Linked DNA regions of Nitrosospira lacus. The protein of the gene in region 1 interacts with the protein of each later gene in a pairwise test. Links are inferred from orthologs where the notes say so. Each region holds a gene or a part of one and is shown in the gene's direction. Other genes may lie near its edges. The genes, in order: EBAPG3_RS03730, ftsZ and ftsA.

Region 1 (7,963 bases):
GGTGGTAAGCCATCCCTTGGTACAGAAAATATCCTTCTGGGCAATGGGAATGCCGGTTAGCGGATGCGCCTGGCCGGCCGCGATCATCGCATCGGCGGCTCGTGCCTGGGCAAGGCTTGTCTCTTCATCGATAGTAATGAAAGCGTTGTAGTCCGGATTCAGTGACTTTGAGCGCTCAAGAAACTCCCTGGTCAGTTCAGTGCTGGAGATTTTTCTTGCCGCAAGCAAGGCAGAGAGTTGCGTGACGCCGAAGTTCAACATGGTATTTTTGAAGCGAAGCAGATCATGGAAAGATGACAGGAAAGTACCAGGGCAAGGCAATGGGGCTTTGGAACAAGTATTCCGTAAAATGCGTCGCCGGCAAACCTGAGAATTTGTTCAGAATCACTCGATGACTTTCGGCACCAGGTATAGCCCCGCTTCCACCTTGGGCGCTATCGACTGGAACAATTCGCGCTGATCGACCTCGGTCACCACATCCGCGCGGAGGCGCTGCATAACCTCCTGAGCGTGGGACACAGGTTTTATCGCCGACGTATCCACCGCCTGCATTTCCTGGATCAAGCCGAAGATGTCCGATAACTGCGCCAGCGCGGTATGTGCCTCATCCTCGCTGATTTCAATGCGGGCCAGGTTTGCGACGCGTTTTACATCATCCAGAGACAGTGACATCGCCGCCAAAACCCTTATATTCAAATAGCTAATAGAGTATCATAGCCGGCCTGACCGACGCATTTTTTTCGCGCGCTTTTTATCACTGTCATCTCCAACGGATTTCGTTTACATGCTTAATTTTATTAACAACAACATACTGAAGGGTTATTTTTCCACTGACATGGCGATTGATCTGGGTACCGCCAATACCCTGATTTACGTTCGCGGTCAGGGCATCGTGCTCAACGAGCCTTCAGTAGTGGCAATACGCCAGGATGGCGGCCCAAACGGCAAGAAGATAATTCAGCAGGTAGGGCTGGCAGCCAAGCAGATGCTGGGGCGCACACCCGGCAATATCACGGCGATCCGCCCCATGAAGGACGGCGTCATCGCCGACTTCACCGTTACCGAGCAGATGCTGAAGCACTTTATCAAGAAGGTGAATCCGCCTCGGCTTTTTTCTGCCAATCCGCGCATTGTCATTTGTGTTCCCTTCGGTTCCACTCAGGTGGAGCGCCGTGCCATCCGCGAGGCAGCCTATGGCGCCGGAGCACGCAAGGTGGAGTTGATCGAGGAGCCGATGGCCGCGGCCATCGGTGCCAACTTGCCGGTCGAGGAGGCTACGGGCTCGATGGTGGTCGATATTGGCGGCGGCACTACGGAAGTGGGTGTGATATCGCTGGGCGGTATCGTTTATTCAAACTCGGTACGCGTCGGGGGTGACAAGTTCGACGAGGCCATCATCAATTACATTCGCCGCAACTATGGCATGCTGATCGGTGAAGTCACCGCCGAATTGATCAAGAAGGAGATCGGTTCCGCCTTTCCGGGATCGGAAGTACGTGAAATGGAAGTCAAGGGACGCAATCTGGCGGAAGGCATTCCACGCAGCTTTGCCATTTCCAGCAATGAAATCCTTGAGGCACTGACCGATCCCCTGAACAGTATCGTCAGCGCGGTCAAATCCGCGCTGGAACATACGCTGCCCGAGCTCGGAGCGGATATTGCCGAAAAAGGCATGGTGCTGACCGGTGGCGGTGCATTGCTGCGTGATATTGATCGCCTGCTGATGGAAGAAACCGGCTTGTCGGTAATCATTGCGGAAGACCCGCTTACTTGCGTCGTGCGCGGGTCGGGTGTCGCGCTGGAGAATATGGATCATCTGGTCGGTATATTTGCCAGTGATTAAATGGGTCGGCGCATTCCTCTCAACCCCCGGCGGAACGCACTCTGTATTGGGAATCCCCGAAACTGAGACGTAATGGAAATGGCCCCGCAGTTTTTCAGGCAAGGCCCCAGCTTGCTGGCTCGACTGGGATTTTTTGTATTACTGTCTTTGCTGCTGATGGCGGCTGATACCCGGTTTAAATATCTCTCCGAAATTCGCCAGGCTTTCAGCGTAGTGATTTATCCATTACAAAAACTGGCTAACATACCCACAACGATCTATGACGCGGGCAGCGGATTTCTCGCCAGCCAGCATTCGATAGACGAAAACGAATATCTCAAGCAGCGGCACCTTGCGGACCGCGGACAGCTCCAGCAGCTCCAGGCGCTGGAAGCCGAGAATTCACAATTGCGCAAACTGCTGGAAGCCGCGCAGCGTATGGAAAGCAAAGCTGTCATGGCCGAGATTCTCCACGTCCCGCGCGATCCATTCAACCGCAAGGTCATACTTGATAAAGGCAGCCAGAGTGGTATCCAGCCCGGCCAGGTGGTGGTGGACGATGCAGGCGTGGTGGGGCAGATTACTCGCAACTCTCCGTGGCTGTCTGAAGTCACGCTCATTACCGACAGGGATCACTCGGTGCCGGTGCAGATCGTCCGTAATGGCTTACGTTCGGTGGTCTCCGGCACGGGCAAGGATGGATCGCTGGAATTGCGTTATGTGGCGGTTAACACCGATATCGAGGAAGGCGATATGCTGGTGACTTCCGGCATCGATGGTGTTTATCCGCCCGGTCTTCCCGTGGCGGTGGTGTCGAAAATCGAGCGCAATCCTTCTTATGTCTTTGCCCGTGTTATCTGCACACCTGCGGCGGGAGTGGACCGCCACCGGCAGCTGCTGATATTGTCCGTGATGGCAACCGCTACGGAAAATCCGGTGGACGCGTTCGAGATCAAGCCCAAGCCGGAGGGCAAGAAGCGAGAAAAAGTTGGCGTTCGCTGATCATCCCAGGCAGGAAATTCTGCGGCCTGTTAAAGGTTCATTCATCTTTCTTAGCCTGATGCTGGCGCTGCTGCTGAACCTGTTACCGTTAAAGGATGCGTTGCTGACGTTCTGGCCTGATTTCACCGCGCTGACGATTCTTTACTGGTGTATCAATCAACCGCAGCGGGTTGGTATGAGTACCGCCTTTGGCATGGGCTTGTTAATGGATATCGGCAATGCCGGGACATTCGGCCAGCATGCCCTGGCATACAGCATCATGGCTTTTGCCGCGTTGCTATTCCAGCGGCGCTTGTATAATTTTGGTCTGCTGAAGCAGGCTCCCCAGATGGGACTGATATTGCTCATGGGGCAGTTTGTCGTGCTTCTGACCTGGCTACTGGATGGGGCGGATTTTCCCGGTTGGGATTTTTTTCTTGCCAGCGCTACCGGCATTATGTTGTGGCCGCTACTGTCATTGATATTGAGAATACCCCAGAGGCCCAAGTCTGATTCCAATGCGTTATGAAGCGAACGGTAGAGCTTCGTAATCACCCCCGCGAACTGCATCATTTCCGGGTACGGCTGGCCATTGGCGCCGTGTTCGTGCTGCTGCTGTTCCTTCTGCTATTTTCCCGATTCTTTTACTTGCAGGTATCGCAACGCGACCACTATCACACGCTGGCGGAAGCTAACCGGATATCCATTGCACCCATCGTACCTAACCGGGGACTGATTTTCGACCGTAATGGCGAAGTGCTGGCACATAACTACTCGGCCTATACGCTCGAAATCGTGCCAAGCAAGGTAACCAATCTGGAAGCTCTCATCAATGAATTATCCACTGTAATCGAGATAGCAGCCCGAGACCGCAAGCGTTTCAAGAAACTGATGGACGAGAGCAAGCGATTTGAAAGCCTGCCCATTCGCACTCGTTTATCGGATGTGGAAGTGGCGCGCTTCGCCGCCCATCGCTATCGTTTTCCTGGAGTGGAAATTAAAGCGCGCTTGTTCCGCCAGTACCCGAAAGGGGAAATTGCGTCACATGTGGTGGGTTATATTGGCCGCATCAACGATAAAGATCTGGAACAGCTGGAGGCCAACGAAAACCTGGCCAACTATCGCGGCTCGCTGTATATGGGCAAGATCGGCATCGAACAAAGCTACGAGAAGGAGTTGCACGGTATCACCGGCTTCGAGGAAATGGAAACTGACGCGGCCGGCCGGGTAATAAGAGTAATATCCCGTACCCCGCCAATCTCAGGCAATAATCTGACGTTGTCGATCGATATCAAGTTGCAGGAGGTTGCGGAAAAGGCGTTTGGAGACCGGCGCGGCGCGCTGGTAGCCATTGACCCCGCTACCGGCGATGTACTGGCATTCGTCAGCAAGCCGGGCTTCGATCCCAATCTGTTTGTCGATGGTATCGACTCGGAGAACTGGGATTTGCTGAATAACTCCATCGACAGGCCGCTGAACAACCGCGCTTTGCGCGGATTATATCCACCGGGTTCCACATTCAAACCATTCATGGCGCTGGCCGGCCTGGAGCTGAAGAAACGCACGCCTCAGCAAGGAATCAGTGATCCCGGATACTTCAGCCTGCCTGGCAGCACCCACCGCTTCCGTGACTGGAAAGCGGGTGGCCATGGCTATGTGGATCTGCATAAATCTCTGGTCGTGTCGTGCGACACTTATTATTACGGGCTGGCCAATGACCTCGGTATAGACAACATTTTCAACTTTACCGGCCAATTCGGGCTAGGAAAAAAAACCGGGATCGATATCGAGGGCGAAGCCAGTGGCCTGTTGCCCTCGCAAGAATGGAAAATGAAGCGATACAAGCAGAAATGGTACGCGGGTGACACCATTTCCGTGGGTATCGGGCAAGGCTACAATCTGACTACACCCCTGCAACTGGCTTTCGCGACCGCCATCCTTGCCAGCAAGGGTGCCGCCTTCCGCCCGCACCTGGTAAAGCAGGTTCACAATAGCAGGAATGGGGAAGTGCGCGAAATCGTGACGCAACCTCTATACACGCTCAATCTCAACCCCGTTAATCTGACGCACGTTCAAAACGCGCTGATAGCGGTAACCCGGCCTGGCGGCACCGCGGCGCTCGCCGGTGCGGATGCCGCCTATACCTTCGCGGGGAAGACGGGTACGTCGCAAGTGGTCGGCATGAAGCAAGGAGAAAAATATGTGGAGAGCAAGGTTCAGGAACGCCATCGCGACCATGCGCTGTTCGTTGCCTACGCGCCCACGGAAAACCCCAGAATAGCGCTGGCGGTGCTGGTGGAAAATGGCGGTCACGGCGGCGCTACCGCCGCACCGGTCGCCAGGCTGGTAATGGACTATCATCTGCTTGGCAAGTTGCCCGCAGAAGCCGCGGCAAAGGCCATCCCTGAAGACGAGGAGGGTGCGCATGATTAAGCCCTTGCGCTTATGGCACTACCTCACGCGCTATGTGGATGGGTTTCTGCTGAGCGGAATTCTGCTGCTGATGCTGACTGGCCTGGCCACGCTGTATAGCGCCACCGACGCAAACCTGAGTCGTGTCACTAATCAGGCGATCAACATGCTGGTGGCGCTTGGCATCATGTGGCTGATTGCGAATATCCCGTTGCAGCATATCATGCGTATCGCCCTCCCGATATACGTAGCCGGTCTTTTCCTGTTGCTCGGCGTGGCGCTGTTCGGTGAAATCAACAACGGTGCGCGACGCTGGCTGAACATTGGTGTGACGCGTATCCAGCCTTCCGAGTTGATGAAAATAGCTGTGCCGCTGATGATGGCGTGGTATTTTGACAAGCATGAGGCCACTCTGCGGCTCAGGGACTACGCAGTCGCCACGTTGCTGCTCCTGATTCCGGTCGTGATGATCATGCGGCAGCCGGACTTAGGCACCGCATTGCTGATTGCATCCAGCGGTTTCTACGTTCTGTTTCTCACCGGGCTGTCGTGGCGCATCATGGCCGCACTGCTGATCGCCGGAGCTGGCAGTCTGCCAATCCTGTGGTCGATGATGCACGATTATCAGCGCCGGCGTGTCATGACGCTGCTTGATCCGACACAGGATGCGCTGGGGGCCGGCTATCACACGATCCAGTCCACTATTGCCATAGGATCCGGTGGTGTCCTCGGCAAAGGCTGGCAAAATGGGACCCAAACCCATCTCGATTTCCTTCCGGAGAAAAGCACCGATTTCATCTTCGCAGTGTTCTCGGAGGAATTCGGATTGGTCGGCAATTCATTACTGTTGCTGCTATACCTGATGGTAATCGGCCGCGGCATGATTATTGCCGCCAATGCCTCGACCCAGTTTACCCGGCTTATCGCCGGCTCGATCACGCTGACTTTCTTCACTTATATTTTCGTCAACATCGGCATGGTTATCGGTATTCTGCCCGTGGTGGGCGTACCGCTGCCGCTGATCAGCTACGGCGGCACGTCAATGGTGACAATGCTGCTGGGATTTGGTATTTTGATGAGCATACAGACGCATCCTAAACTGGTAAAAACGTAAGGAAGATTGATTCGGGATCAAGAAGCGTCTCATCCACTATTCTGGCAGTCTGCCGGACTTGAAGGAATCAAGCAAAAAAGTGACAGGGCGAGTACAGGTTCTAAGGATCATCGCGGCAGCCATGGTAGTTTTTATCGCGGGCTGCGGCAGTGTCCTGAAACGCGATAACATGGGCAAAACACCTTCCGCCGCATCGGTAAAGCCGGCTATTGCGGCAAAAAAGGGCGGTTATTATCTGGATGACGGGCCCGGCGACAACCCGCCGGCTGACCTTGCTTCCATCCTCGACGCTGTTCCGCGGCATGAACCCCTGCGCCAGGCCAACATGCGGCCTTATGTCGCGCTGGGAAAATCCTACACGCCGATGACCACCCTGGAATCTTACCGGGAACGCGGGGTAGCTTCCTGGTATGGCCGCCGTTACCACGGACAGAAAACAGCATCCGGCGAAGTCTACGATATGTACACCATGACCGCCGCCCATACCACGCTGCCATTACCCAGCTATGCCCGCGTCACCAACATCCAGAATGGAAAATCCGTGATCGTGCGCGTCAACGACCGTGGACCATTTCATTCTGACCGCCTGATCGATCTTTCCTATACCGCAGCCCACAAACTCGGTGTGCTGGATGGTGGCAGTGCCTGGGTGGAAGTGGAAAGCATCCTGCCGGGCACAGGAGCCTCCATGCAGGTTGCAGCGGCACCTGCCCTAGTAGCGAATTCGGTCCCCATCTTTAACCCTGCACCGGCTTCTACACCAGCCCCCGCATCTTCCCCTTCAGCTGCTGCCAGTCGGGAAAAAACAGCCCAGCGTCCGGTTGGCGTAGAGCCGCAAAATGAAGAAGCCAAGCCGGATTTAATCGAAGCAGCCTATTCGCCCACGTTGCCATCCGGCGCATCCGTTCGCGACGTTGCCGATGCGCAGGTTCCCACGGGTACAAGCGGGGTCTACCTGCAATTGGGCGCATTCAGCGCCTACGATAATGCGGATAATTTCCTCGCTCACATGCGGTCAGAACTTCCTTCATTGACCCCTATCCTTGGCATTGTTTCGAAAGATGGCTTATTCAAGGTTCACGCCGGACCTTATCCCGATCACGCTGTAGCCCGGCAGGCAGCCGATAAAATCGCTCAAGTGCTTTCCATCAAGCCGATGGTGCTGGTCCGTTAGTAGTGAGTATTGAGGCTAGCCTGATTCCTTGCCGCCCTTTCACGAGGCTGGCTGCCTGACGCAACTATGCAATATTCATTTCCCAAAGACGGAACAAAGTACGATCTCTAGCCGCTCTGGCAAGAATTGATCTATGCGCGCATCGACTTTGCGCCTATACGCGTGTCAGCGCCAGCGCGGCAGCTGTCATTTTCCACCGGTTACAGCTCACGTGCACTTTCACTAATAGCCAATTCCCCCGTCACTTGATAGAATCGGACCTTCCGTTAAGTTAATCAGTCCACTACATTCAGGATCAACCATGACTACCAAGAACTTCTACCCCACCAAAAAGATCGGTACGTTTTATCCCCCGCAGCGTGTCTTGATGGGACCGGGGCCGTCGGATACCCACCCGCGCGTTTTATCCGCCATGGCCCGCCCGACGCTGGGCCACCTTGATCCTGTATTCACGGATATG
Region 2 (7,946 bases), 660 kb from region 1 along the record:
TCCTATCGGAAGACGAGAAAGATCTGGGCGTATGTCTGGTGGACATCGGCGGGGGTACTACTGATATCGCGGTGTTCACGCATGGCGCGATTCGTCATACCGCCGTAATCCCGATTGCCGGTGACCAGATTACCAATGACATCGCGATGGCGTTGCGTACGCCGACCAAGGATGCCGAGGATATCAAGTGCCGCTACGGCTGCGCGTTGCGCGGCATGGCCGACCCGCGCGGAATGGTGGAAGTCGCGGGTGTGGGCGAGCGGGCCGCGCGCCAGCTTTCCCGCCAGACGCTGGCGGAAGTGATCGAGCCGCGCGTGGAAGAACTCTATTCCCTTGTGCAGGCGGAGTTGCGCCGCAGCGGTTTCGAGGAATTGCTTTCGTCCGGGATCGTCATCACCGGCGGCAGCAGCTCCCTGCATGGCATGGTGGAGCTGGGCGAGGAGATATTCCACATGCCGGTGCGGCTGGGATTGCCGCACTATCGCGGCGGATTGGCGGAAGTGGTGCTCACGCCGCGCTGTTCTACCGGCGTGGGGCTGATCATGGCCGGCATGGAGCAGTTTCAGCGGCATCAGCATACCAGGCTGCAGGGCAACTCATTCAAGCGGATTCTTGAAAGAATGAAGAGCTGGTTTCAAGGGAATTTTTGACAGCGGCGTAAAAAACAGGAGCCCGCATAAAGTTTAACTAACAATTTTTAAAGGAGAAGCGCCATGTTCGAAATAATGGATACACAAACTCAGGAAGCCGTTATCAAGGTCATTGGCATCGGCGGTTGCGGCGGCAATGCGGTGGACCACATGATTCAGAATGGGGTGCAAGGTGTCGAGTTCATTTCCGCCAATACCGATGCCCAGGCACTGAAGCGTAATCAAGCGCGTACCCAGTTGCAATTGGGATCCGCGATCACCAAGGGGCTGGGAGCGGGAGCCAATCCGGAAATCGGACGCGACGCCGCGATGGAAGACCGCGACCGCATCGCGGAACTGATTGAAGGCGCCGATATGCTCTTTGTCACCGCCGGGATGGGTGGCGGTACCGGTACCGGCGCCGCGCCGGTGGTGGCGCAGGTGGCGAAGGAATTGGATATTCTTACCGTGGCGGTGGTTACCAAACCCTTTTCCTTCGAAGGAAGACGCCTTAAAGCAGCGCAGGCCGGTATGGAAGCGCTGTCACAGCATGTCGATTCGTTGATCGTGATTCCCAATGACAAACTGATGGTGGTGCTGGGCGACGATGTCAGCATGCTGGATGCATTCAAGGCCGCCAATAATGTGCTGTATGGCGCCGTCGCGGGAATCGCGGAAGTGATCAATTGCCCGGGCTTGGTAAACGTTGATTTTGCTGACGTGAAAACCGTCATGTCGGAAATGGGTATGGCAATGATGGGTTCCGCAACTGCTGCAGGTGTCGAACGCGCGCGCGCAGCGGCGGAGCAGGCAGTGGCCAGCCCCCTGCTGGAAGATGTGAATCTCTCCGGCGCACGTGGCATACTGGTCAACATTACCGCCAGCTCGGGAATGAAAATGCGGGAAGTCCACGAAGTCATGAATACCATCAAGGGGTTTACCGCCGACGATGCCACCGTGATTGTCGGTACCGTGATCGACGAGAACATGCAGGACAACCTGCGGGTCACCATGGTGGCGACAGGCCTTGGCGGCGTGGGTAACCGCATGCAGCCCAAACCGCTGAGTGTGATTCACACACGCACCGGGACGGACAACATCATGTTCTCGGACACCGTGAACTGGAAGGAACTGGATGCTCCCGCCGCGATTCGTTCGAACAGGAGGCGCGATGCCACCGTGGAAGCCATGAAACAGTCGGGAGTGGATATGCTGGATATTCCGGCGTTTTTGAGGAAACAAGCGGATTAAGGATTTTGCAAGTTGGCTCCGGCTGGATCGGACAGCCGTCAGGTGCGGTCGAGTGTTAGCTTCAAAGCCGTCTTCACGTGTACGGCAACAGGCTGAATCTTGGCTGACAAAGACTTTTTCCATTCGTATGTATGCATAACGCATGCCTAATTCGACACAGGGGAGAACCAAAATGGCTCAATTCAAAAATTGTACCCTTGGGTATTCAAAGGACGATTCATTCGTATACTTCAACATAGCGGCATCTATCGATTTTCTGCCTCATGAGATGAATACACATTGGTTTTTAGACGTTACGTTCATGGAAAATGCCGATCTCTTGGATGATAAAATTGGTTCAAATGCTCGAACATTCCTTGCTAACAGGCTTCACAAGGATGTCAGCTTTAATTTTGCTTTCAAGTGGGAAGTGGTAAACACGGAGGTGATGAACGGAGAAGTTTACGCCAAGGTGCGTATTGTCCCACTTGAGGTGCCGCCACCATTTGTAAAAGATGAGATAGAGACCAACATGATATCTGTTGATGTGTAAATAAAGGTTAAAGCTAACCGGGGCGAGGCTCGAATTAAATGTCTTAGACTTTCGCCACAGGTGGAAATGTGACAGGAAGAGACGCTCAGGTGCTAAAAACGAAAAGCCACATACGAAGCGGCCCTAGCTTAAGCAATCTTGCGACGAAGTGTCATAAAGCCCAACAAGCCCAAACCGGCCAACAGCATGGCATAGGTTTCCGGTTCAGGCACGACAGCTATATTCAAGTTGACCGCTGCATTCTGAGCGCCCAAGTAGTTGCCGATGTCGCTCGGGGCGGGGTTTGAGTCACCATAGCCCAAAACCGGGTCTCTAATAAATTTTGCTTCATGAGTTTCCGGATCATACGCACCTATATAATTGTAGAATTCATAACGACGAATCACCGATTCTGCATTCACTCCGACCGGAGCATCCCCTCCATTATCCAATATGCCGACATCGGGATTCTTGTTATCTATCTGCAATAATGCCCACTCGACTTCGGTATGGTTTTCGACCTCCTTGATTTTGGAATTGTCGCCCACCAGCTCTTCCAGACCAACCGGAGCATCAAACTCTGTTGTAAAAACCTTAACCCATAGCGCATCTCCAAACTCAACATTATTTTCGGGGGCAGGGGCCTGAATGTGGGCTGCCACCACAGGGGGTGCAGCGGGGACGGGTGAGGGAGTTACATTCCAAACTGGCGCAGGAAGATTGACAACCCCATTGGTCAATACACCGGGCGTTGCAGTCTCGACCAGCCAGCTATAGGTGGTCTTGGTTGCGTTATGGGTCGTACCGACACCAAAGTGATCGCAAGGCGTACCTGGACCATAACCGACGCCGCCACCAGACCAGCAATTATCTCCAGGTGTAATGAAAGTTCCGCTTGGCGTACCGAAATCCCAGCTCGCCCCATCGAAAAGACCGCGATAGGTTACTTTTGTACCGAACGTCGCACCATTCGCGTACTCAGAAATAGTAGGGGCGCCATAACGTTCTACGCTTGTTAAAGGGTCAAAGCCGCGACCACTTGGAAAGCCTCGGCCAGCTCCGCCAAACGTGTCGGTGATATCGGAGCTATGCAGGCCTTCGAGATCAATTTCAAAGCCATGCGCGGTTTTACCGGTATCATTGATTACGTCAAAATTTCCCAAAAAACCAATGACCGAAGCAGAGGCCATATCTGGCGTAATCGCCATCGATAGCGCGACAGTCAACACTGAGAATTTAAGCATATCCAATTCCTCCTTGGTCGACTATTAAACCCAAATTGAGAAGATCTTTCAATGATCGGGATCATATTCATGTAAGGGGCACAACGCAAGCTATTGGAACACATCACTCTGTTAGCGGTGCTGGTCAAGGTAGGCAAGCCAGCGCGGAATCGGCGGGGGAGGGATTTGGTCATGTACGCAATCGGAGCTAGGTGGAAGACAATCAGGAGCGAGAAATGGCAGCGGACACCAACGAGAGTGTCAACTGCTTGCTGCGGCAGTAGCTGCCCAAGGGCAGTGACATGAATCGCTTCACGCAAGAGGAACTGGACGAACGCGCTTGGTAACTGAACCACACCGCAAAAGTCGCTAGACTTCAAGTACCCCGCAGAGTTATTCACGCCCGACGCATTCGATTTAAGCAACATCATACTGCACTTCTTGGGGTTGGAAATTGGCAATACTGCCAGTACGGAAACGGTAGAAAACAATCAGTATGTAATGCCTGGCTCACGTTTTGTCAGCTGGGGCGATACTCAGGCAGGCAAGCGGTTACAATTCATGCGCTGTTTCCCCCTTTCCATATTATTTCCGCCATATGGTTTTTCGGCATATTTTTAATCGTTCTGCTTCTTCAGCAACGATTCGACCGCCGTTTTCAGAGGCGATGGAGGCAATTCCGCAGCCAGTCCGATCAGGCTTTTCACACCGGCCTGGCCTATTTTCTGCTTTCCAGCTGGCCCGTTTGCGGATAGCCCATGCCCTGTAACAGAACGGTAATCTGCTTGCACAGTAACCCGAATTGCAGTAACCTCATAACCTCTCGCCCGGAATTTTAATAATAACGACGGCAAAATTTGCCTGAGTTTCGCTGCGATCGCACCGTTGTGCGCACACAGGGTCAGGTTCCCTTCGAAGAACCCGCCCAGAGTGCAGCGTTGAGCCAATTGCGGCGGAGCGATATCCATGAATACCCGTTGCATCGCGGTTAGTTTGTCCAGGTAGCCGAATAACCGTTGATGATCGGACATAGTGCTGAGGGCGCCGAGGTAAAAAGTAATCTTGCGTGCGGCCATGGCTGAATGACAATCAGGGAATAAAGATGAATATTATTCTAGTTTCCAATAATTTGGCAAAGGCGCGAACACTGACCTTAACCCGCTTGCATCTTGCCCTTGCCGCGGGAGCATTCCTGTTAAGCGCTGTGTTATTGGCGATGGCGCTGAATTATCTTTCCCTGCGTTACGCTGACAAGATCGACAGCCCCACCTTGCGATCGCTGGTTTTGAGCGTGCAGGCGGAAGAACAGCAAAAGACCCAATCGTATTTGCGTGATAGCCTCAACGCGATGGCGGTCAGAATGGGCCAGATGCAGGCTCAACTGCTACGGCTCGATTCGGTGGGCGCCCGTCTGGCGGAATTGTCAGGAATCAAGCCGCAGGAATTTTTGTTCAACCAGCGTCCGGGGCAGGGAGGAGTCGCTTCTTCCTTACCGTCTCAGGAAATGTCACTTCTGGAAGTCAGCAATAAAATCCAGGAACTGTCGCTCATTCTGGATGATCGGGCCGACAAGTTTGGTGCCTTGGATTCCGTGTTGATGCAAGACAGGCTCAAGAAAAAAATGCTTCCTTCCATTATGCCGGTCAGTACAAAATGGTACTCCTCCGGTTTTGGTGTGCGCATCGATCCCTTCACGGGAAGAAGTGTTTTCCACGAAGGGGTGGATTTCACAGCCGCAACGGGTACTCCGATCGTCGCCGCCGCGGGAGGCGTGGTCGTGTATTCCGGTTTCCATTCCGAATATGGTAATATGATAGATGTTGACCACGGCAATGATCTCGTCAGCCGTTATGCCCACGCATCCAAGCGCACGGTCAAAGTGGGCCAGGTTGTCGTGCGGGGACAGAAGATCGCGGAAGTGGGCAGCACTGGCCGTTCCACCGGCCCGCATCTGCATTTTGAAGTCAGGCACAAGGGCTTGCCGCAAAATCCGTCACGATTCTTGAAGATGCCTGGTTGAGCCGGATTAATACTCTGCTGCGGGGGTGAGGCCAAAAACCTCACCCCTTATTTTTTGGACGTTTGTTTAAATAGAATTTTTTCGAGATTTCATGCTGAACAATCTGCTCAAGAAGGTCTTCGGAAGCCGAAATGACCGGCTGATCAAACAGTATTTCCAGGCTGTGGGAACGATCAACGCGCTGGAAGCCAGGATAGCATCCCTGACTGACGCTGAGTTACGCGCCAAGACCGATGAGTTCAGGCAACGCATTGCCGATGGCGCAACGCTCGATGCATTGTTGCCGGAGGTGTTTGCCGTGGTGCGCGAGACCAGCAAACGCATACTCGGAATGCGGCATTTTGACGTACAGTTGATTGGCGGCATGGTGCTGCATAGCGGAAAAATCGCCGAGATGCGTACAGGCGAAGGAAAAACGTTGATGGCGACCTTGCCTGCCTACCTCAATGCACTGGCCGACAAAGGCGTTCATCTGGTGACAGTGAATGACTATCTCGCCAAGCGGGATGCGGAGTGGATGGGACGCATCTATCAATTCCTCGGTATCAGCGTCGGCGTGATTCTTTCCCAAATGGACCACGGCGACAAGCAGGCCGCCTACGCCGCCGGCATTACCTATGGCACCAACAACGAATATGGGTTTGATTACCTGCGCGACAATATGGTGAATCACCCTGTCGAGCGTGTTCAGCGGTTACTCAATTATGCCATCGTTGACGAAGTGGATTCCATTCTGATTGACGAGGCGCGCACTCCGCTGATCATATCTGGCCAGGCGGAAGGCAGCACCGACGTCTATTTGCGTATGAATGTGCTAATTCCAAAGCTTGTCCGCCAGGAAACAGAGAAGCACCCCGGCGATTTTAGCGTGGATGAAAAATCCCAGCAGGTGCTATTGAGCGAGGCGGGTTTTGAGCATGCGGAAAAACTGCTTGCCCAGAGCGGACTGCTGACGCCGGGCACCAGCCTATACGATCCCGCCAATATCAACCTCGTTCATCATCTTTACGCGGGACTGCGTGCCCATGCCTTATTTCTTCGTGACCAGCATTATGTGGTGCAGGACGGCGAAGTCGTCATCGTCGATGAGTTTACCGGACGGCTGATGTCAGGCAGGCGCTGGTCGGAAGGATTGCATCAGGCGGTGGAAGCAAAAGAGGGTGTCCCGATCCAGAAAGAGAATCAGACACTGGCCTCGATCACTTTTCAGAATTATTTCCGCATGTATCACAAATTGGCGGGCATGACGGGTACGGCCGATACCGAGGCTTACGAGTTTCAGCAGATTTACGGATTGGAAACGGTGATCATTCCAACCCATCGTCCCATGATACGTAATGATCGCATGGATCAGGTATTCCGCACCATGGACGAGAAGAATCGTGCCATCATCGCGGATATCAAAGACTGCTATGAGAGGGGGCAACCTGTTCTGGTCGGAACCACCTCTATCGAGAACAATGAGCTGCTGTCCGGATTACTTACTCAGGAGCAGTTGCCGCATCAGGTACTCAATGCCAAACAGCATGCAAGAGAAGCGGAGATCGTCACCCAGGCAGGGCGCCCGAAGATGGTTACCATTGCCACCAATATGGCGGGCAGAGGTACTGACATTGTGCTGGGAGGCAATCCGGAGCCGGAGCTCGAGCGCATCCGTACCGACGAAACCATGAGCGAACCTGCGAAGCTTGAGCGTACCGCGGAATTGCAGGAGGAATGGCAGCGGCTTCACGAGGAAGTGCTGAAGCAAGGGGGCCTCCATATCATCGGCACCGAACGGCATGAATCCCGGCGCGTGGATAACCAGTTGCGCGGCCGCTCCGGCCGCCAGGGAGACCCCGGTTCCAGCCGTTTCTATCTTTCGCTGGAGGATCCGCTTCTGCGCATTTTCGCATCGGATCGTGTGGCAAACATCATGCAGAAGCTCAACATGCCGGAGGGCGAGGCCATTGAGCACCCCTGGGTTACTCGCGCCATTGAAAATGCCCAGCGCAAGGTGGAAGCCCGTAATTTCGACATGCGCAAACAATTGCTGGAATACGATGATGTTGCCAACGATCAGCGCAAGGTGATCTATGAGCAGCGTAACGAACTTCTCGAGTCTCAGGATATTTCAGAGACGGTCACCGCCATGCGCGGGGACGTGCTGGGCGGTCTTATCGCCCTCTATGTGCCGCCGCAAAGCGTCGAGGAGCAGTGGGATATACCGGGACTGGAAAAGGCATTGGCTGCCGAATATCAGTTGCAGTTACCGTTACGGGAGTGGCTGGAGAAAGAACCTGACCTGCATGAAGAAAGTCTTCACCAGCGCA
Region 3 (4,457 bases), 660 kb from region 1 along the record:
GCATTGCACAGTCTGGCGGGTGCGGAGTTTCTGGCGGGCATACCCGGGACGGTGGGCGGAGCGCTGGCGATGAATGCGGGTTGTTATGGCGCTGAAACCTGGGGAGTTGTCGAACACGTGCAGATACTCAACCGTGCAGGTCAACTGCGCGAACGCCTGCCGGGGGATTATGAGATTGGTTATCGGCACGTCATGTTGAAGCTGGAGTCGGTCACCAGGGATCAGAAGGGGGGCAATCCCTCCGGTGAGGAATGGTTTGTGGGGGGCGGATTCAGGTTGTTGCGGGGTGAAGACGCGGCGTCGCGCAAAAAGATCAAGGAATTGCTCGCTCGGCGCATCAGCACTCAGCCATTGAATCTGCCCAACGCCGGGTCAGTATTTCGCAATCCGCCGGGAGACCACGCGGCGCGGCTGATCGAGTCATGCGGACTGAAGGGCTTTCGTGCCGGTGGCGCAATGGTTTCGTTCAAGCATGCGAATTTTATCGTAAATACCGGCGACGCCACGGCGGCTGAAATTGAAGCGGTGATTGCTGCGGTGCGCGAAACCGTGAAGGAAAAGGCCGGGATTGAGCTGGTGCAGGAAGTGCGAATCATCGGCTCGTCTCATGAATCCAGCCAGATTCAAAAGTCTGCCACTGACAACCTCATCGGGGATGATCGATCATGAGTCGCTCTGATTTTGGAAAAGTTGCAGTTTTGCTGGGAGGGCGTTCCGCCGAGCGTGAGATTTCACTCAAAAGCGGTAACGCGGTACTTGCCGCGCTGCGACGCCAGAATGTGGATGCTTATCCTTTCGATCCCTCTGAACACCACATGGAGGCGCTTCTGCAACAAGGTTTTGACCGGGCGCATATTGCCCTGCATGGGCGCTATGGCGAAGATGGTACCGTGCAGGGTGCCCTGGAGCTTATGGGCTTGCCTTATACCGGCAGCGGGGTCATGGCGAGCGCGCTGGCCATGGATAAATGGCGTACCAAGCTGCTGTGGCAGGCGGCGGGGATCGATACCCCTCGCCACATTCTGCTCAACGCCCAAAGTGACTTTGACGCGGTGGTAAAAACGCTTGGCTTGCCGCTGATCGTCAAGCCATCCCGGGAAGGATCAACCATCGGCTTGAGCAAGGTCAAGGCCGTGGCGCACTTGCCGGCTGCGTATGAATCAGCGGCAAGGCACGACACCATGGTGCTGGCGGAGCAGTTCATCGAAGGCATGGAACTGACTGCCGCCATACTCGGGGAGACCCCGCTGCCTCTGGTACGGATAGAGACCGCGGGTGGCTTATACGATTATCAAGCTAAATATCTTTCCGACGATACCCGGTATTTTTGCCCAAGCGGCTTATCCGCCGCGGATGAGCAGGCAATTCAGGCGCAGGCGCTGCGAGCGCATCAGACGTTGGGGTGTGAAGGATGGGGAAGGGTGGATGTGATACTGGATAAATCCGGTAAACCCTATTTTCTTGAGACCAACACTTCGCCCGGCATGACCGACCACAGCCTCGTGCCGATGGCGGCAAAAGCGGTCGGAATATCGTTTGATGACCTGGTGCTGCGAATACTGGAGCTGGCCCATGTGGGATAACCATCAGGCGCTGGACTTGCTGGCCAATTCACTATTTGTGCTAGTTGCGTTGATGGCGGCTTATACCGCCAGCCAGTGGGCGCTGAGTCTGCCGGTATTGCCGGTGAAGGCGCTGAGTGTCAGCGGTAGCGACAGCGGTGACGGCAAACTGAGGCATGTGACACGGGAACAGATCGAAAGCGCGGTTCACAGCGAATTCATTGGAAGTTTCCTCACCCTTGACCTCAATGCCATGCGTCATGCGTTCGGGAAGTTGTCCTGGGTGCGTGTTGCACGCGTGCGGCGGCACTGGCCGCAGAGCCTGGAAGTGACGCTCGAGGAACATATCGCGCTGGCCCGCTGGGGCGGTGACGCATTGGTGAACACGCATGGCGAAACATTCAACGCCGCGTCTGACGAAATACTGCCTGTATTCGATGGGCCGCCCGGGAGCTCGCATGACATGGCGCGGCAATACGCCGTCTTTACTGAATTGCTGCGGCCCTTGCAACAGCGCATCGAGCGGGTGAATCTCTCGCCCCGTCGTGCCTGGCAGCTTCACCTGGATAATGGAATCGTACTGGAACTCGGGCGCGAGCAGATGGAATCGAGGCTGGCGCGGTATGCCCGGGCGCATGACTACAGCATTGCGCGACTAAACCAGCAATTGAGCCATGTGGATTTGCGTTACCCCAACGGTTTCGCTGTGCGAGCCGAAGGGATGACGGAAAAGCCAGGCGGGAAGAAAGCTCCACGAAATTAAGGTCATGAAGCAGATGAGTAGAATCAATGAAAACAAGAACTTGATCGTTGGCCTCGATATCGGCACATCGAAGATCATTGCCATCGTCGCGGAGGTAAAGCCCGAGGGCGGATTCGAGGTTATCGGCATGGGCAGCCATCCCTCGCGCGGTTTGAAAAAAGGCGTCGTCGTCAACATCGAGACCACGGTGAGCGCGATCCAGCGTGCGCTGGAAGAGGCTGAGCTCATGGCCGACTGCAAAATTCGCGAGGTATATACCGGCATTGCCGGCAGTCATATCAAGAGTTTCAATTCCCATGGAATGGTCGCAATCAAGGACAAGGAAGTATCGCAGCTGGATGTCGAGCGCGTGATGGAAACCGCCAAGGCCGTGAATATTCTCAACGATCAGCAAGTTCTCCATGTCCTCAATCAGGAATTTATTATCGACGGGCAGGAGGATGTGCGTGAGCCTATCGGCATGAGCGGCGTACGGCTGGAGGTGAAAGTGCATATTGTTACCGGTGCGGTGTCCGCGGCGCAGAACATCATGAAATGCGTGCGCCGCTGCGGCCTGGAAGTGCGTGATCTGGTGTTGCAACCGCTGGCCTCGGCAATGGCCGTCCTATCGGAAGACGAGAAAGATCTGGGCGTATGTCTGGTGGACATCGGCGGGGGTACTACTGATATCGCGGTGTTCACGCATGGCGCGATTCGTCATACCGCCGTAATCCCGATTGCCGGTGACCAGATTACCAATGACATCGCGATGGCGTTGCGTACGCCGACCAAGGATGCCGAGGATATCAAGTGCCGCTACGGCTGCGCGTTGCGCGGCATGGCCGACCCGCGCGGAATGGTGGAAGTCGCGGGTGTGGGCGAGCGGGCCGCGCGCCAGCTTTCCCGCCAGACGCTGGCGGAAGTGATCGAGCCGCGCGTGGAAGAACTCTATTCCCTTGTGCAGGCGGAGTTGCGCCGCAGCGGTTTCGAGGAATTGCTTTCGTCCGGGATCGTCATCACCGGCGGCAGCAGCTCCCTGCATGGCATGGTGGAGCTGGGCGAGGAGATATTCCACATGCCGGTGCGGCTGGGATTGCCGCACTATCGCGGCGGATTGGCGGAAGTGGTGCTCACGCCGCGCTGTTCTACCGGCGTGGGGCTGATCATGGCCGGCATGGAGCAGTTTCAGCGGCATCAGCATACCAGGCTGCAGGGCAACTCATTCAAGCGGATTCTTGAAAGAATGAAGAGCTGGTTTCAAGGGAATTTTTGACAGCGGCGTAAAAAACAGGAGCCCGCATAAAGTTTAACTAACAATTTTTAAAGGAGAAGCGCCATGTTCGAAATAATGGATACACAAACTCAGGAAGCCGTTATCAAGGTCATTGGCATCGGCGGTTGCGGCGGCAATGCGGTGGACCACATGATTCAGAATGGGGTGCAAGGTGTCGAGTTCATTTCCGCCAATACCGATGCCCAGGCACTGAAGCGTAATCAAGCGCGTACCCAGTTGCAATTGGGATCCGCGATCACCAAGGGGCTGGGAGCGGGAGCCAATCCGGAAATCGGACGCGACGCCGCGATGGAAGACCGCGACCGCATCGCGGAACTGATTGAAGGCGCCGATATGCTCTTTGTCACCGCCGGGATGGGTGGCGGTACCGGTACCGGCGCCGCGCCGGTGGTGGCGCAGGTGGCGAAGGAATTGGATATTCTTACCGTGGCGGTGGTTACCAAACCCTTTTCCTTCGAAGGAAGACGCCTTAAAGCAGCGCAGGCCGGTATGGAAGCGCTGTCACAGCATGTCGATTCGTTGATCGTGATTCCCAATGACAAACTGATGGTGGTGCTGGGCGACGATGTCAGCATGCTGGATGCATTCAAGGCCGCCAATAATGTGCTGTATGGCGCCGTCGCGGGAATCGCGGAAGTGATCAATTGCCCGGGCTTGGTAAACGTTGATTTTGCTGACGTGAAAACCGTCATGTCGGAAATGGGTATGGCAATGATGGGTTCCGCAACTGCTGCAGGTGTCGAACGCGCGCGCGCAGCGGCGGAGCAGGCAGTGGCCAGCCCCCTGCTGGAAGATGTGAATCTCTCCGGCGCACGTGGCATACTGGTCAACATTACCGCCAGCTCGGGAATGAAAATGC

The links.
Region 2: the proteins of EBAPG3_RS03730 (region 1) and ftsZ interact in binary tests that used the Escherichia coli proteins (3 or more experiments, as listed by UniProt). The link is inferred for Nitrosospira lacus from one-to-one orthologs.
Region 3: the proteins of EBAPG3_RS03730 (region 1) and ftsA interact in binary tests that used the Escherichia coli proteins (3 or more experiments, as listed by UniProt). The link is inferred for Nitrosospira lacus from one-to-one orthologs.

The regions. Positions count from the first base shown.
Region 1 is NZ_CP021106.3:829,503-837,465, reverse strand. What follows is about bases 1-2,813. They hold EBAPG3_RS03730 (rod shape-determining protein), read left to right. Parts: upstream 1-784; coding sequence 785-1,843; downstream 1,844-2,813. Other genes in these bases: mreD (rod shape-determining protein MreD), read left to right, coding at 2,811-2,813; mreC (rod shape-determining protein MreC), read left to right, coding at 1,916-2,813; gatC (Asp-tRNA(Asn)/Glu-tRNA(Gln) amidotransferase subunit GatC), read right to left, coding at 385-672; gatA (Asp-tRNA(Asn)/Glu-tRNA(Gln) amidotransferase subunit GatA), read right to left, coding at 1-261. Also shown: more of mreC, read left to right, coding at 2,814-2,824; more of mreD, read left to right, coding at 2,814-3,332; mrdA (penicillin-binding protein 2), read left to right, coding at 3,329-5,236; rod shape-determining protein RodA, read left to right, coding at 5,229-6,329; EBAPG3_RS03705 (septal ring lytic transglycosylase RlpA family protein), read left to right, coding at 6,388-7,503; EBAPG3_RS03700 (pyridoxal-phosphate-dependent aminotransferase family protein), read left to right, coding at 7,805-7,963. UniProt on the Escherichia coli protein: Forms membrane-associated dynamic filaments that are essential for cell shape determination. Acts by regulating cell wall synthesis and cell elongation, and thus cell shape.
Region 2 is NZ_CP021106.3:170,327-178,272, reverse strand. The notes cover bases 1-2,796. They hold ftsZ (cell division protein FtsZ), read left to right. Parts: upstream 1-713; coding sequence 714-1,880; downstream 1,881-2,796. Other genes in these bases: EBAPG3_RS00785 (PEP-CTERM sorting domain-containing protein), read right to left, coding at 2,541-2,796; EBAPG3_RS00790 (hypothetical protein), read left to right, coding at 2,053-2,412; ftsA (cell division protein FtsA), read left to right, coding at 1-650. Outside these bases: more of EBAPG3_RS00785, read right to left, coding at 2,797-3,635; EBAPG3_RS00775 (DciA family protein), read right to left, coding at 4,232-4,690; EBAPG3_RS00770 (M23 family metallopeptidase), read left to right, coding at 4,717-5,634; preprotein translocase subunit SecA, read left to right, coding at 5,726-7,946. UniProt on the Escherichia coli protein: Essential cell division protein that forms a contractile ring structure (Z ring) at the future cell division site. The regulation of the ring assembly controls the timing and the location of cell division.
Region 3 is NZ_CP021106.3:176,743-181,199, reverse strand. The notes cover bases 1,561-4,457. They hold ftsA (cell division protein FtsA), read left to right. Parts: upstream 1,561-2,338; coding sequence 2,339-3,577; downstream 3,578-4,457. Other genes in these bases: ftsZ (cell division protein FtsZ), read left to right, coding at 3,641-4,457; EBAPG3_RS00805 (cell division protein FtsQ/DivIB), read left to right, coding at 1,573-2,325; EBAPG3_RS00810 (D-alanine--D-alanine ligase), read left to right, coding at 1,561-1,583. In the rest of the region: murB (UDP-N-acetylmuramate dehydrogenase), read left to right, coding at 1-669; more of EBAPG3_RS00810, read left to right, coding at 666-1,560. UniProt on the Escherichia coli protein: Essential cell division protein that assists in the assembly of the Z ring. May serve as the principal membrane anchor for the Z ring.